4 regions of the Kitasatospora sp. NPDC048407 genome follow, and region 1 is predicted to be linked to each of the others. Evidence: riboswitches for the same ligand, from Rfam matches in the RefSeq annotation. Region 1 holds a riboswitch; each other region holds the start of a gene.
What was found. Region 1 has a riboswitch for cyclic di-AMP ahead of ACGFWJ_RS07050 (transglycosylase family protein). Riboswitches for the same ligand answer to the same signal wherever they lie in the genome.
Positions count from the first base shown of each region.

Region 1 (4,125 bases):
CATCGCGAGGCCGCGCCGGGCCGGGCCGACCAGGTCGATCTTCATGATCACCGTGGTGGACCAGGTGAGGCCCTGGTTGATGCCCAGCAGCACGTTCGCCGCGACGATCCAGCCCCAGGTCGGGCCCCAGGCCAGCATCGCCGGTATCGGCAGGGCCACCAGCCAGCCCGCGATCAGCACCGGCCTGCGCCCGTACCGGTCGGAGAGGGTGCCGGCGAAGAAGTTGGTGACCGCCTTGGTCGCGCCGAACGCCAGGATGTACGTCAGCGCACCCGTGTAGGCGGACAGGTGGAAGACCTTGTCGGCGAGCAGCGGCAGAACCGTCCGCTCCTGCCCGAGCATGCCCCCGACCAGGGCGTTGACCGCCACCAGCAGGCCGAACTGCGCGAGGTTGGCGCGCAGCCCGAGCCGGATCGGGCGGCCACCGGGCCCGCCGGCCGGGATGGCGGGCGGAGCAGTGGTCGGCGCGGCTGCCCGGGGTGGCAGCGGGCGCTGGGCCTCGACGGACATGGACGGCTCCCGGGTGGTGCGTGATGCGTGGAACGTGGTGCGTGGAACGTGGTGCGTGGTGCGGTGCTCCGCCGGCGTTGACCGCGCGGCGTGCACGACGAGCCTATTCCACTCTTTCATGGATTACTGGATAGGTGCGTCCACCTGTGGTCGTGCGGGCAGCTTCCGGACGGCCGGCAGCGCGAGCAGGAGGAGGGCGGCGGGCACTCCCAGCGCGGTCATGCCGAACAGCGTTCGGTGCACGCCGATCCCGTCCGCGAGCGGGCCTGCGAGCACCAGGCCGAGTGGCATCAGCGCCACCGAGATCAGGTGGTCGTAGGAGCTGACCCGCGACAGCACCTGCTCGGGTATGTGCACCTGGAGTGAGGTCTCCCACAGCACGAAGCAGAGCGAGACGCCGACTCCGGTGCAGGCCTCCAGCAGGGCGATCACCGCGACCGGAGCACCGGATCCGATGATCAGCGCCTGGCAGGAGGCAATCGCCATCCCGACGGCCGCCACCGCCATCGGCCGGGCCGGTTTCAGGCGGTAGGCGCAGACGTCTCCGACGATCGAGCCGAGGCCGAAGGCGGTGACCACCACGGCCCAGGCGCCGGCCCCGCCCCACTCGCGGTCCGCCAGGACCGGGCCGAGCACGAACACCGAGGGCAACACCACCACGTGGTACACCGCGATCGCGAGCATGCCCGACCACACCCAGGCCCGTTCTCGCACCTGCCGCCAGCCGACCCGGAGTTCGGCCAGGAACCCGAGTCGCTCGGCCTGCTCCGCACTGGCCCGCCCGCCCACCGCACCGAGTCTCGCCAGCACGGCGGCGCTGGCCGCGAAGCTCGCGGCATCCACCATCAGGGCACCGCCGGGCCCGGCAAGGGCGACCAGCGCGCCGGCCAGCACCGGGCCGATCACCAACCCCACCGAGTGGACGAGCCCGCGCAAGGCATTGGCCTCGCCCAGCCGTTCACCGGACACCAGCAGCGGGATCAGCCCGGTGGAGGCGGGCAGGAAGAACGCGTCCGCCACCCCGAACACCACCATCAGCAGTGCCAGCACCCCGACCCGGGCCGTCCCGGTGAGCAGCAACACCGCGACGGCCGCCTGGACCACGCACCGCACCAGATCGGAGGCCAGCATGATCCGCTGTCTTGGCATCCGGTCCGCCCACACGCCGCCGATCAGCATGAACACCAGCACCGGCAGCAGGCCCGCCGAAGCCACCAGGCCGACATCGGCGGCCGACCCGCCGATCGACAGCACGGCGAACGGCAGCGCGACGAACGACACCCTGTCGCCCAGGACGGACAGCGACTGGCCGACGAACAGACGGGCGAACTGGCGCTCCACCCGGAGTACTTCGGGAATCAGCACAGCCACGGGCACCTCCACAGCGGGTCGGGGAACAGCGATCACCGCGATGGTAGGAAGCTCCCGAAGCAGCTGTCGCGCGATTTATCCGCAACGCCTGCAATGCCCGGATATCGCTCAACTCGCTTTAATTCCACGGCATTTGATGACAATTCAGCTTCCAAGGCCCAAGCGGGACCGTCCGCCTTCCCTCCCCCCGCTCCCCCAATCCCACCGATCGGCCAGACTTTCGCACCCGACCATCGGACCGCCGGATCACCCGACCGCCCGACCGCCCGGGCAGCGCAACTCGGCCGTAATACGGCCGCGATGAGCTTGTGATTGCTCCGTTCGAGTGATTAGGCTCGGTCCGGCCCGCACCGCCGGGCCCCGCACGCGGCAACGCCGAACCCTGTCCGCCGCGTTGCCGGGTCGACCACCACAACCCTTGGACAGGGACGGGGGAACCAGGTACGTCGCCGCCCCCACGGCTAGGGGTGAAGCCTCCGCACCGGCTCCCGCCGGCACACGGCGGCCGGGCCTCCCTCCGGTCCGAACCCGACAGCTCACCTCGCAGGCGTGCGGAGAGGATCTGGCATGCTCTTCACGGGTTCCGGGCGCCACCGTCGGCAGAGCCAGGCGGAGAAAGCCGCCGAGCGGGCGATCGCCGCAGCCGGCGTCGCCGGCGTCGGCCTCGCCCTGCCCCTGCTCGCCGTGACGGGTGCGCAGGCCGCCCCCAGCACGGTCTGGGACCGGGTCGCCGACTGCGAGAGCGGCGGCAACTGGAGTTCCGACTCGGGCAACGGCCTGTACGGCGGCCTCCAGATCACCGCCCAGCGCTGGATCGACTACGGCGGTACCCGGTACGCCGAGCTGCCCAGCGGAGCCACCCGCAGCCAGCAGATCGCGGTCGCCGAACGGATCCTGGCCACCGAGGGCCCGCAGCCATGGGTGTCCTGCGCCGACACGGCGGGCCTGCGCACGGTCAGCGCCCCCGGCGTGGTGGACAACAACGACTCGGCGGACGAATCGGGTGCGCTGCGCGGCGCCCGCGGCATCGCCGCCGTCAACACCGCCTCGGACGGCACCGTCGCCCCGCAGAACGCCACTCCGGTGTTCTCCGGCCTGCCCGGCTACGACCCGGTGTACCACGTGTACTGGTACGAGAAGAACGGCGGTTGGTTCTGGACCAGCCACCAGAGCCTGTACGAGCGCTACATACAGCTGACGCACCCCCAGCCGCCTGCGGCCACGCCGTCCCCGGCCCCCACCCCGGAGAGCCCGGCCACCCCGACCGCTCCGACCGCTCCGACTACGCCGACTGCGCCGTCGACCGACCCGAGCCCGACCCCGACCACACCGTCCGACAACCAGAACGGCAACGGAAACGGGAACGGCGCCGAGAACGGCAACGGCACAGGCCACGGCAACGACCAGGGCCAGGGTCAGGACAGCCACGGCAACGGCGGCACCCAGCAGCCCACCACCCCCGACCCGGCCACCACCACGCCGCCCCCGAGCGCCTCCACGCCCGGCAGCGCGCCCGCGCCCGCCGAATCCCCGTCCGCCGCGACCCCGTCCCCGCAGCCGTACACCGTCGGCCCGGGCGACACGCTGGCGAAGATCGCCCGCAGCCACGAGCTGAACGGCGGCTGGAGCGGTCTCTACCAGAGCAACCAGCAGGTGGTGGGCGAGAACCCGGACCTGATCCACCCGGGCCAGGTGCTGAACCTGGGCTGACGGCCGCCCGGTCGAGCCGCCGTCACTTCGGGACGGCGGCCAGTCCGGTGCAGCCGCGCAGGCCGTCGCGGCGCTGCTGGGCGGCCTTCGCCGCGCTGCCGGTCTGCGGGACGGGCACGCCGCGGCCGTCGATGTGGGCGGGGGTGAAGGTTTCTCCGGTGACGCGTCCGTCGGTGCTGATGGTGAGTGTGGTGACGCCGGTCTCGTCGGAAGCGGTGTAGTTCGAGGTGCCGTACCAGAGGAAGTTGCCGAAGCCGTACGCCACGTAGGTGTTCCCGAGCATGCCCGCGCCGAGCATGGTGTGGGCGTGGGTGCCGACCACGGCGGTGGCGCCGGCCGTGGCGAGCTTCTTGGCGAGTGCGGTCTGCGCGGCGGTCGGGCAGGCCACGCCTTCCTCGCCCCAGTGCAGGTAGACCAGCACCACGGGCGCCTGCGCCTTGGCCTCGGTGACGGCGCGCAGCAGGGCCTTCTCGTCGAACGCGGAGGCGATGCCGGCCTTGTGCTCGCCGGCCCGCCACTTCTGGTTGGTGATTT
Region 1 is NZ_JBICXW010000002.1:371,967-376,091, reverse strand. It holds gene ACGFWJ_RS07060 (MFS transporter) at 1-510, opposite strand, end outside; gene ACGFWJ_RS07055 (MFS transporter) at 634-1,881, opposite strand; cyclic di-AMP (ydaO/yuaA leader) riboswitch at 2,279-2,445, shown strand; gene ACGFWJ_RS07050 (transglycosylase family protein) at 2,449-3,591, shown strand; gene ACGFWJ_RS07045 (CapA family protein) at 3,614-4,125, opposite strand, start outside.

Region 2 (4,125 bases), on a different contig from region 1:
GGGACTTCACTAGGGTCTGGCGTCAAACCTATATTCCGGACTATCGCTCTAACGGGTGAGTCCAGAGGAAGAAGGAGCACCGCCTTGGCCTCCCACCGCCGTCCCAAGCAGCCGAGTCGCGCCCGGGTGACCGTGCTCACCGCTGCCGCCGCGACCGCGGTCGCCCTGTCGGCCCAGGTGAGTGCGCACGCCGCGCCGGCCCAGCCGAACAAGGACGAGATCAAGGCGCAGGTCGACAAGCTCATGGAGGAGCAGGAGCAGGCGGCCGAGAAGTACAACGGCGCCAAGGAGCAGGCCGACCAGCTCCGCAAGCAGGCCGACCAGCTGCAGGACCAGCTGGCCCGCAGCCAGGACCAGCTGAACGAGCTGTCCTCCGGGCTCGCGGCGGTGGCCGGCGACCAGTACCGGCACGCGGGCGTCGACCCGTCGATGCAGCTGATGCTCTCCGCCGACCCGGACAAGTACCTGGACAAGGCGTCCTCCTTCGACCAGGCGGCCAGCACCCAGGCCGAGACCCTGAAGTCGCTGCAGGACCAGCAGCGCCGGCTGAACCAGCAGAAGCAGGAAGCGGCGGACGTCCTGAAGGAGCTGGACAACTCCACCCAGGCGCTCAACGACGCCAAGAACGAGGTCAGGACCAAGCTGGAGCAGGCGCAGAACCTGCTCAACCAGCTCTCCGCCTCCGACCGGCGGGCGATCACGCAAGGCGACGGCGCCGCCTCGCGCAGTGCCGACCGGGTCGACCCGGCCACCCTGCCGAAGGCCGCCGGCTACGCCGGGGTCGCGGTGCAGCGGGCGCTCGACAAGCGCGGTGCGCCGTACGTGTGGGGTGCGACCGGCCCGAGCACCTTCGACTGCTCCGGCCTGATGGTGTGGGCGTACGCGCAGGCCGGCGTGTCGCTGCCGCGCACCTCGCAGGCGCAGGGCAGCTACGGCGCCAGCGTCGGCACCGACTGGCACAACGCCCAGCCCGGTGACCTGGTGGTCTACTACGGCGACCGGCACCACGTCGGCATGTACATCGGCAACGGCATGGTGGTGCACGCGCCGCACACCGGTGACGTGGTGAAGACCATGAAGGTCGACGCGATGCCGATCTCGACCATCCGTCGGGTCTGACGGTCCGACAAACCGGACATAGGCCCCTCGGGGCGACAATTGACACGCCGTGACACGCCCGGGCGGGTCGAGATCCTGCTGTGATCTCGAACACGTCCGGGCGTCGCGTTTCCCTGGTGAACGGCGGGAAATGCTACGCACTGCGCAACGGATCCCTTACGTTCGGTCAGTTTCGTAATCGAAATTGACTCAGATTCAGATTTTTTTCCGACAAGGATTTGAACGGATCACGGATCGGTTACTAGGGTCATAGTTCGACCACCGCAGAGTCGATCGCCCAAGGGGGGCGACGGCGGAGGTCGCCGCCGAGTCCGTGACGCAGCGGGTGGATCGCCAGAACGAGATCCGCCGACGGGGATACCCCTGAGGGGGTTGCTGTCGAACGGAGCCGGGGAACCACGTTCCCCCGGGGTGAATCGGCGCCAGGTCGGCCGCGAGAGCGGCCGGTGAGGCGCTGTAGGGCGTCTCTTCCGGCCCGAACCCGTCAGCTCACCCGGTAGGCGGTGTGAGGAAGAAGGAGTCCGCCTTCGTGGCGTCCCATCGCCGTCCCAAGCCCGTCGGCCGTGCCCGGGTCTCGATTCTCACTGCCGCTGCCGCCACCGCCGTCGCGCTGTCCGCCCAGACCGGCGCGCACGCCGACCCGGCGCCCACCAAGGACCAGGTCAAGGCGCAGGTCGACCAGCTCAACGAGCAGGCCGAGGTGAAGACCGAGGCGCTCAACGCCTCCGTCGAGAAGCAGCAGAACCTGCAGAAGCAGGTCACCCAACTGCAGGACCAGCTGGCCCGCCAGCAGGAGCAGGTGGCCACCGTCCAGGACAGCCTGGCGACGATCGCCGCCGAGCAGTACCGCAACGGCGGCATGCCGCAGACCATGCAGCTGATGCTCTCCAGCAACCCGGACAGCTTCCTCGGGCAGGCCGGCACGCTGAACACGGTCGGCGCCACCCAGGCCGACCTGCTCAAGAGCTTCAAGGCCGAGCAGGCCAAGCTCGACGGGCAGCGCGAGGAGGCCGCGCAGAAGCTCGCCGAACTGGACACCACCACGAAGGCCCTCAAGGCCGACAAGGAAGACGTCCAGTCCAAGCTGGCCAAGGCGCAGGAGCTGCTCAACACGCTCACCCAGAAGGAGCGCGACGATCTCGCGGCGGCCGAGGCCAAGGCCGCGAACGACTCCCGCACCCAGGCCGAGCGCGCCTCCCGCGACAACACCCGCACCGACCTCGGCGCCCCGCCGGCGCAGGCGCCGGCCGGCTACGCGGGTGCCGCGATGAACGCCGCGCTGTCCAAGCTGGGCAGCTGGTACTCCTACGGCGCGGCCGGCCCGAGCACCTTCGACTGCTCCGGTCTGATGCAGTGGGCGTACGCCCAGGCGGGTGTCTCCATCCCGCGCACCTCGCAGGCCCAGGCGGGTGCCGGCACCAGCCTCGGCACCAACATCGCCAACGCCCGTCCGGGTGACCTGATCATCTACTACGGCGACCAGCACCACGTCGGCATGTACGTCGGAAACGGGCAGATCGTGCACGCCCCGCACACCGGCGCGCAGGTCCGCTACGAGTCGGCGACCGTCATGCCGATCACCAAGATCGTCCGGATCTGACGGCCGCTCGGAGCCTTCGGCCCGGCACCCCGCACAGGGGGTGCCGGGCCGCCCTCGTTCCGGTGTCCGATTCGCGGTCGAATATTCGAAGTTGTCAGGGTTTGGACTGGATCCGTCCGACTCGCTAACCTCTGCCCCGGCCCCCCGTGCGGACGGCCGTCCGATCCGCGGGCGGCGGCGGAGGCCGGAGCTCAGGAACGGAGTCGTCGCACGTGCCAGTGCACCGTCGCCCCCCACTGCCCGGTGTCCAACGCCTCGCCCGAGCCCTGGCGCTCACCGCCGCCGCGACGGGCGTGATCCATCTCGGCGTCGCCCCGGCCGCCGCCACTCCGGCCGACCCGCCGGACCGCGCCGACGTCAAGGCGCAGGTCGACCAGCTGTACGACGAGGCCGAGCAGGCCTCCGAGAAGTACAACGCCGCCCAGGAACAGCAGAAACGGCTGCAGCGCGAGGCCGGCATCCTGCTGACCCAGGTCGCCGCCGGGCAGGACGACCTCAACCGGCTGCGCGCCGACCTCGGGGCGGTGGTCGCCGCCCAGTACCGCGCCCAGGGCCTCGATCCCACGCTGCGGCTGATGCTCGACAACGACCCGGCGTCCTACCTGGCCGGCGCCCGCTCGCTCGGCCAGGCCACCGCCCGGCAGAACGAGACCCTGCGCGACCTGCGCGAACGACAACGCCGGCTGGACCAGCGCCGTCAGGAGACCGCGGCCAAACTCGACGAACTGGAACAGGTCCGGCACCGCCTGGCCGCCGCCAAGGACGAAGTCCGCACCCGCCTCGCCCGGGCCCGGCAGCTGCTCGGCGACCTCACCGCCGCCGAGCGCGACCGGCTCGCCTACGACGACGACGCCCGGGCCGCCCGCGGCGCCGACCGCTTCGACCTCGGCAACGAGCCCCCCGCGTCCGACCGCGCCGCCGCCGCGCTGAACGCGGCCGTCTCGAAGATCGGCTCCTCGTACGTGTACGGATCCACCGGGCCCAGCACGTTCGACTGCTCCGGTCTGATGTACTGGGCGTGGCGGCAGGCCGGAGTGACCCTGCCGCGGACCTCGCAGGGGCAGGCCTCGGCCGGCCGGCGGGTGAGCCTCGCCGAAGCCCGGCCCGGAGACCTGGTGATCTTCTTCAAGGACAGGCACCACGTCGGCATGTACGCCGGCGGCGGTGTCGTCGTGCACGCGCCGCACCCCGGCGCCCGGGTCCGCTACGAGAGCGTCAGCGCGATGCCGGTCAACTCGGTGGTGCGGGTCTGAGCCAGCACGAGCCCCTGGTCACCGACCTGCCGCAGGCGCCGGCGCCGCGGCAGGCCGGTGCTTCGCCGTCCCGGCGGGCCGCGCTGCTGGTCGCCGCCGGGTGCGCGGCCCAGCTCTCGCTGCCCCGGGTGCTCCCCGCCGGGCCCGCCGGAC
Region 2 is NZ_JBICXW010000026.1:70,541-74,665, reverse strand. It holds gene ACGFWJ_RS32085 (NlpC/P60 family protein) at 85-1,119, shown strand; cyclic di-AMP (ydaO/yuaA leader) riboswitch at 1,486-1,638, shown strand; gene ACGFWJ_RS32080 (NlpC/P60 family protein) at 1,649-2,719, shown strand; gene ACGFWJ_RS32075 (NlpC/P60 family protein) at 2,932-3,972, shown strand; gene ACGFWJ_RS32070 (hypothetical protein) at 4,101-4,125, shown strand, end outside.
Region 2: linked by a shared signal. The riboswitch ahead of ACGFWJ_RS32080 (NlpC/P60 family protein) and the one ahead of ACGFWJ_RS07050 (transglycosylase family protein) in region 1 are both predicted to bind cyclic di-AMP.

Region 3 (4,125 bases), on a different contig from region 1:
GCCGACTCCCGGCTCTCCAAGAACCCGGCGCACCACAGCGAACAGGCGCACCGCACCGGCCGGGTGGGCATCCCGGGCGAGCGGCAGGCCGACCTGATGACCCATCTGCTGAACATCGACCCGCCGGACCACACCCGGCTGCGCCGCCTGGTGTCGAAGGCGTTCACACCGCGCCGGGTCGCCGAGTTCGAACCGCGGGTGCAGCAGCTCACCGACCGCCTGATCGACTCCTTCGCGGAGCGCGGCGAGGTCGATCTGATCCACGAGTTCGCCTTCCCGCTGCCGATCTACGCGATCTGCGACCTGCTCGGCGTCCCGCCCGAGGACCAGGACGACCTGCGCGACTGGGCCGGCATGATGATCCGCCATACCGGTGGCAAGCGCGGGGGAGTGGGCCGCGCGGTCAAGCAGATCCGCGGCTACCTGGCCGACCTGATCCACCGCAAGCGCGCCGACCTCGGCGACGACCTGATCTCCGGCCTGATCCGGGCCAGCGACCACGGCGAGCACCTGAGCGAGAACGAGGCCGCGGCGATGGCCTTCATCTTGTTGTTTGCGGGGTTCGAGACGACCATTAATTTGATCGGCAATGGGGCATTTGCCCTGCTCCGCAACCCCGTTCAGCGCACCCTGCTCCAAGAGTCGCTGGCGCGCGGGGAGTCGGGCCTGTTGGAGACCGGCATCGAGGAACTCCTGCGCTACGACGGGCCGGTGGAGCTGGCGACCTGGCGGTTCGCCACCCGGCCACTGAGCATCGGCGGGGTGGACATCCCGGCGGGCGACCCGGTGCTGGTGGTGCTGGCCGCGGCGGACCGCGACCCGGACCGGTTCTCCGACGAGAACACCCTGGACCTGGCCCGGACGGACAATCCGCACCTCGGTTTCGGACACGGCATCCACTACTGCATCGGTGCGCCGCTGGCCCGGCTCGAAGGGCAGCGCGCGATCGGCACACTGCTGACACGGCTGCCGGACCTCCAGTTGGCCGCCGATCCGGCCGAACTCCGTTGGCGGGGTGGGCTGATCATGCGCGGACTGCGCGAACTCCCGGTCTCCTTCACGCCCCGCTGACCCGGTTTCGACCGCCGCCGCGCCGCCCTCGCCCCGCCCCCGCACGTCACCGTCCGTGAGCCCGGTGGGGGCGCGGGTGCGCCCCCACCTCGGGCGAATACGGACATACATGGACGGTTTGTGCACGAGAGGTGAAGGTCCGTAATTTCGACGTGATACCGGTGATATGAGCTTGTGATTGCTCGTCAGCTCTGCTTACTCTCCGATTTGCCCGCAGCTGCGGGCCCCGAGCGCGGCACGCCGAGTCCTGTCCGCCGCACCCTCGGGACACCGACCAGGATTCGGACAGGAGCGGGGGAACCAGGTGTGAACGCCGTACTCCCAACGGCTTGGGGTGAAGCCGCCGGGGAACGGACGCAACCGCGTCCGGACCTCCCGGCGGCCGGGCCAGCCTCCCGGTCCGAACCCGACAGCTCACCTCGTAGGCGTGCGGAGAGGAAGTCCCATGCTGTTCACCGGTACTGGACGTCACCGCCGTAGCACCAAGGCCGAGAAGGTCGTCGCCGCTGCCGGCGTCGCCTCCGTGGGCCTGGCCCTGCCCCTGCTCTCCGCCACCGGAGCGGCAGCCGCACCCGCCGACACCTGGGACCGCGTGGCCCAGTGCGAGAGTGGCGGGGACTGGAGCATCAACACCGGAAACGGGTACTACGGCGGCCTGCAGTTCTCCTCCTCCACCTGGCGCGCCTACGGCGGCGGCGACTACGCCGCCCGCGCCGACCAGGCCACCCGCTCCGAGCAGATCGCGGTGGCCGAGCGGGTGCTCGCCTCCCAGGGGCCCGGCGCCTGGCCGTCCTGCTCGATCAAGGCCGGCCTGTCCCGCGACGGCGACAGCTCCGAGGACACCGCCTCCCGCTCGCAGCAGCGCGCGGCGGCGCCCGAGCAGAAGCAGGCGAAGTCGCAGCAGGCGCCGAAGTCGCAGCAGCAGTCGAAGAGTTCGAAGCAGAGCGCCCCGGCCGACGCGCCGACGCAGTCCGGCACCGGGAACTACACCGTGCAGGAGGGCGACACGCTGTCCGGGATCGCCGCCGCGCGGAACGTGTCCGGCGGCTGGGAGCAGCTGTTCCGGGCGAACCGCGAACTGATCGGCGCCGACCCCGATGTGATCATGCCCGGCCAGGTGCTGGCGCTGTGACGGCGCGGTCCGGCCGGCTCCGGCCCGGCGGTGGTATAGACCCTTCGTCGGTCTGACGATTCGTCCGCTCCGGGCGTGCGCCCAGCAGTTCGCGCCGCCCGGAGCCCGCCGCCGACGGGCAAACAGGTGAACTACCAGTGAGTAGCCGGGTCACACGGTGAGACGGGGCCCGGCCGGGCGTGGCCGTGGGCATGTCTGCGGCTAGGCTCTGGGCGTAACGACCACACATCCGCTTCCGCTAGGAGATGCCTCGTGCCGTCCATTGATGTCGTCGTAGCCCGTGAGATCCTCGACTCCCGCGGCAACCCCACGGTCGAGGTCGAGGTCGGTCTCGACGATGGCAGCACCGGTCGTGCGGCTGTCCCGTCGGGTGCCTCCACCGGCGCCTTCGAGGCGCTGGAGCTCCGCGACGGCGACAAGAACCGCTACTTCGGCAAGGGCGTCGAGAAGGCCGTCCTCGCCGTCATCGAGCAGATCGGCCCGGAGCTGGTCGGCTACGACGCCACCGAGCAGCGCCTGATCGACCAGGCCATGCTCGACCTGGACGCCACCCCGGACAAGTCCTCGCTCGGCGCCAACGCCATCCTCGGCGTCTCGCTCGCCGTCGCGCACGCCGCCTCCGAGGCCAGCGACCTGCCGCTGTTCCGCTACCTGGGCGGCCCGAACGCGCACGTGCTGCCGGTCCCGATGATGAACATCCTCAACGGCGGCTCGCACGCGGACTCCAACGTCGACATCCAGGAGTTCATGATCGCCCCGATCGGCGCGGAGTCCTTCTCCGAGGCCGTCCGCTGGGGCGTCGAGGTCTACCACACCCTCAAGGGCGTGCTGAAGGAGCGCGGGCTGTCCACCGGCCTGGGCGACGAGGGCGGCTTCGCCCCGAACCTGGACTCCAACCGCGAGGCCCTGGACCTCATCACCGAGGCCATCAAGAAGGCCGGCTACACCCCGGGCAAGGACATCGCGCTCGCCCTGGACGTCGCCGCGTCCGAGTTCTACAAGGACGGCGCCTACCAGTTCGAGGGCAAGGCCCTGTCGGCCGCCGAGCTGGTCGAGTACTACGCCGAGCTGGTCGCCGCCTACCCGCTGGTCTCCATCGAGGACCCGCTGGACGAGTCCGACTGGGACGGCTGGAAGGCCATCACCGACAAGCTGGGCGACAAGGTCCAGCTGGTCGGCGACGACCTGTTCGTCACCAACCCGGAGCGCCTGCGCAAGGGCATCGAGACCGGCACCGCCAACGCGCTGCTGGTGAAGGTCAACCAGATCGGCTCGCTCACCGAGACCCTGGACGCCGTCGAGCTGGCCCAGCGCAACGGCTACCGCTGCATGATGTCGCACCGCTCCGGCGAGACCGAGGACGTCACCATCGCCGACCTCGCCGTGGCCACCAACTGCGGCCAGATCAAGACCGGCGCCCCGGCCCGCTCCGAGCGCGTCGCCAAGTACAACCAGCTGCTGCGCATCGAGGAGATCCTCGACGACGCTGCGGAGTACGCCGGCCGCGGCGCGTTCCCGCGCTTCCGCTCTGCGGACAAGTAAGCACAGTCGCTCCGCGGACAAGTAAGCACAGTCGCTCCGCGGACAAGTAAGCACAGTCGCTCCGCGGACAAGTAAGCACAGTCGCTCCGCGGACAAGTAAGCACAGCAAGGGCTGATCGCCGAGCCTGTTGTGACCGGTGCCCCGGCCTCCACCGCGTATGGTGGGGCCGGGGCACCGGCATGCGCAGGAGGGGCGACCAGATGGCCAAGTGGAGAATTCCCGGACTGGCGGCGCGCCCGCGCTTCACCAGCCGGGCCACCGTGCTGGTCCTCGTCCTGTGCTCGCTGGTGGCGATACTCGCGTACCCGGCCCGGCAGTACATCGCGCAGCGCGGCGAGATCGCCGATCAGCGGGCCAAGGCCGATCACGCCCGCCAGCA
Region 3 is NZ_JBICXW010000012.1:47,656-51,780, reverse strand. It holds gene ACGFWJ_RS22100 (cytochrome P450) at 1-1,071, shown strand, start outside; cyclic di-AMP (ydaO/yuaA leader) riboswitch at 1,314-1,513, shown strand; gene ACGFWJ_RS22095 (transglycosylase family protein) at 1,517-2,203, shown strand; gene eno (phosphopyruvate hydratase) at 2,456-3,745, shown strand; gene ACGFWJ_RS22085 (septum formation initiator family protein) at 3,947-4,125, shown strand, end outside.
Region 3: linked by a shared signal. The riboswitch ahead of ACGFWJ_RS22095 (transglycosylase family protein) and the one ahead of ACGFWJ_RS07050 (transglycosylase family protein) in region 1 are both predicted to bind cyclic di-AMP.

Region 4 (4,125 bases), on a different contig from region 1:
CCACCTGCCGGGGCGGCGTGGGCGCGGCGGCGGGGCTGGTGGCGGCGTTCCACGGTCCGGCGGCGAGTCCGGGGCCGGCTTTGCCGAGCGCGAGCGTCTCCGACTGTCCGGCCTTGCGGAACAGGATCTGCTTGGGCGCGGGCGCGTCCGGGTCGAGCCACAGTTCGGGGCCGTCGCCGAACTCGCAGTCCAGCACCGCGATGTCGTCGGGCTTCCCGTCCCCGGTGGCCCGGAACGCCACCCCGGCCTTGCGGTAGCCGGTCAGCCGGCTGCGGCTCAGGGTGACGAGTTCGCCGTCGAGTTGGTGTTTGAGGGTGGCCACCGCGTAGTCGGACTTCCCGGCGGCGTCGATCAGCAGCCCGTCGAACACCGTGCCCTTGTCGCGCCCGAGCGCGTGGACGGCGATCCCGCCGGCGGCGTTGCCGTACAGCACCGAGGCGCGGTAGGCGAAGTCGTTCAGGTAGGCGCCGTGCTCGATGCCCCAGCCGCCGTTGTGGTAGGCGGCGAACCGGCTGACGGTGTGCGGGTGTTCGGAGTTCTGCCAGACGAAGATGCCGTTCTCCAGGTTGTTGTGCGCCAGGCAGTTCTCGAACGTCCACACCCCCTCGCTGGTCTCCGGCCACTCGTACCCGGACGCCCCGGTCGCGCCCTGCACGCCGACGGCCACGCAGTCCTTCGCCGAGGAGCCGGTGCCCGCGCCGAGGCTGAAGCCGGTCAGCCGGTAGCCGCGCGGATTCGGTTCGAACACCGTCCTGGAGGCGACGCACCCCTCGTACGCGATGTCGTCGGACGGGCCCTGCGGGGTGCGGGTGTCGATCGGGCCGTCCCACCAGTACGCGTCCTCCCAGGTGTTGTGGGAGATGCAGCCGCGGAACGTGATGCCGTGACTGTTGTGCGGCACGAACGCGTGGCTTCCGGCGTCGCGCACCACCACGCCCTCGACCACCGTGCCGCGCGAGGTGTCCAGCAGCATGTGGAAGTGCAACCCGTACCGCCCGAGCACCGGCTCGCTCACGGGCTGCCCGTTCCAACTCTCCTTCCCCACCGCCCGCGGCCCGACGCGCCGCAGCACCGCATGCCGCACATCGGCCGGCCGGCTGGACGTCAGGTGGACGTGCGCCCGCCCCTGCTCGGTGCCCTCGACCCGCACGTTACGCGTCAGGTTGAGCACCTCCGCCCCGAACACCGCCCCACCACCGAGACTCACCCGCGGGTGCGCGTGCTGCAACGGCGCGGCCAGCGTGACGCTCGGGCCGTCCACCCGCTGAACCGTCACCAGGTCGTACGCATCGGAGAACCCCTCGGCATCGGGCGGCGCGGTCGGCGTGACGGCGAGCTCGTCACCCACCTGCCAACCCTCCGGCGCCACCGCCAGCTTCAGTACGGTGTCCCCCGCCTTCAGCTCGGTCGCGGCCCGCACCCACGCCGTCCGGGGCGCACCGTCCAGCCGCAGGTAACCGCGGCCGGTGACCCACAGGCCGGTGTCGGTGTCGACGACGGTCATGCCGCCGCCCTGGAACCGCCGTTCGTCGATGTCGGGAAAGCGCAAGGTATGGGTGTGCGCCGCATCGGGCGCGAGCGCCAGCACCCCGCGGACCTCGACGTTGCCCGCACTCTCCAACGTCACCGACCGGTCCCCGGCGAACACCAGCGACCCACCCGTGTCGATCAGCAGCGACCCGACCTTGGCATCACCGTCCAGCACCACCTTGTCGGTGATCCGCACGGCACTCCCCGCCCCGGGCACCTTCCCGCCCCACCCCTCGGCATCCGACCACCGCCGCCCGCCCTCGCCCACCGCCCCCGCCGCCGGCTCCGCCCCGGCCAACGACTGCCGCAGCACCACTCCCCCACCGACCGCCGCCACCGTCCCGACCGCCAGCCAGGCCAACACCCGCCGCCGCCCCGACAACGGCCGCTGCTGCCGCGCGTTCTCCCACTGCTCCACGATGGCCGCCTCCCGAAACGTGCAGGGACTCCGAATCGTCGCGGGCAGCATAGATGGCTGTCACAACGGAAATCGGCGACTTCCGAAACAGCTAAGCATTCTGACGTAGCATCACCCATCAGTTCGGCAGAAATGGGCGATGGCCGCAATTCCACGACCTGTCAGCAAAGGGTCTTCAGCTCCCGGGACAAGATGGACAGAACGCCCATAACTCCCCATCCGGTCGGTCACAAACACTAGCCAAGGCGAATATTCGCCCGGCAGGCCACATAACCACCCAAAACGGGCACAAGATCGCCAATTTCCTGACGGAAGCCCAGGTTTGGCCGCTCGCCGTGGAGTTCGCCCAAAATTCCTTGATCGAATTTTTCGGACCCGGTGACGGCCGTCACAGGAATTTGCTAATCGTCCTTAATTCCGCTTAATGTCCTGCCCACGTTCGTGGACACACGGACCCAGCTCGCCCGGAACGCCGAATCCTGCCGCCGGGTGGGCCGGCTCATGCAATGACGCACCGCGGCAGGGGCGGGGGAACCAGGTAAGTCGCCCTGGGGCGGTCCTGACGGACCGGTCCGGGGCTTGGGGTGAAGCCGTGCGCGCCGAAAGGTGTGCGCGGCCGGGCAACTCCAGCCCGAATCCGACAGCTCACCTCGCAGGCGTGGGAGAGGAACGCTTCTTCATGCTGCCCATCAGCGCCAAGCGCGCCCGCCGTCTGATTGCCACCACTGGTGTTGTGGGCATCGGCCTCACGGTCCCCGGCCTGGCCGCGGGTACCGCCTCCGCCGCTTCGGTGGCCACCTGGGACAAGGTCGCGCAGTGCGAGTCCAGTGGCAACTGGTCGATCAACACCGGTAACGGTTTCTACGGCGGCCTGCAGTTCACCGCCTCCACCTGGGCCGCCTTCGGCGGTACCGCGTTCGCCCCGCGCGCCGACCTGGCCACCAAGGACCAGCAGATCGCCGTCGCCGAGAAGGTGCTGGCCTCCCAGGGCCCCGGCGCCTGGCCGGTGTGCTCGGTCCAGGCCGGTCTGACCAAGGGCGGCGCCGCCCCGCAGGTCGACACCTCCACGGGCTCCACCACCACCGCCAAGCCGCAGGCCCAGGCCCCGGCCCAGCCGCAGGCGCCGAAGCAGGCCCAGCAGCCGGCCCCGCAGCAGCGCCAGAGCCAGGCCCAGAGCCGCCCGCAGGCTCAGCCGCAGGCCGACACCCAGGCCTCCGGCAGCTACACCGTCGTGGCGGGCGACTGGCTGTCCGCCATCGCCCAGCGTCAGAACGTCGAGGGCGGCTGGGAGAAGCTGTACGAGCTGAACCGCTCCGTCCTCACCGAGGGCGCGGACATGATCTACCCCGGTCAGAAGCTGGCGCTCGGCAACGTCGCGGTCGCCCAGGCCCCGGCCAAGCAGTCGGCGCCCGCCAAGCAGTCCGCCCCGGCCAAGCCGAGCACCCCCGCGCCGGCCCAGCCGAGCACCCCCGCCAAGCCCGCCGCCACCACCACGACCGCCACCACGACCGCCACCGCCGCCGTCAAGGCGACCGGCTCCAAGGCCGCGGCGATCGACTTCGCGCTGTCGAAGGTCGGCCAGCCGTACATCTACGGCGGCACCGGCAACGGCGGCTGGGACTGCTCGGGCCTGACCCAGGCCGCGTTCCGCCAGGCCGGCATCAGCCTGCCGCGCGTGGCCGCGGACCAGGCCGACTACTCGACCCGGGTCTCGCTGAACAGCCTGCAGCCGGGCGACCTGCTGTTCTGGTCGAACAACGGCTCCAACTCGGGCGTCTACCACGTGGCGATCTACATCGGCGACGGCAAGTACGTCGAGGCCGCCAACCCGAAGTCCGGCGTGAAGACCGAGACCATCGCCAACTGGGCGCCGGACTTCGCCGGTCGGGTCTGAACCGCCTGACACCACACGCACCGCGCACACCACGCGCACGCGCACGCGCATGAGGTGACCGCACCGCGGACACCGCTGCCCTCGGGGACCCTGGTCGGCTCCGGGGGCAGCGGCCTATCCTCGGCCGAGACCGAAGGCCGAACGCCGAACGCCGAACGCCGAACGCCGAAGGCCGAACGCCGAAGGCCGAACGCCGAACGCCGAACGCCGAACGCCGAAGACCGGAAGCAGTCCCGAGCCCCTGGAGCGGTGCGATGGCGAAGGTGACGATCACGCTGGACGC
Region 4 is NZ_JBICXW010000039.1:17,160-21,284, reverse strand. It holds gene ACGFWJ_RS35545 (hypothetical protein) at 1-1,948, opposite strand, end outside; gene ACGFWJ_RS35540 (hypothetical protein) at 2,185-2,340, opposite strand; cyclic di-AMP (ydaO/yuaA leader) riboswitch at 2,446-2,622, shown strand; gene ACGFWJ_RS35535 (transglycosylase family protein) at 2,628-3,842, shown strand; gene ACGFWJ_RS35530 (hypothetical protein) at 4,097-4,125, shown strand, end outside.
Region 4: linked by a shared signal. The riboswitch ahead of ACGFWJ_RS35535 (transglycosylase family protein) and the one ahead of ACGFWJ_RS07050 (transglycosylase family protein) in region 1 are both predicted to bind cyclic di-AMP.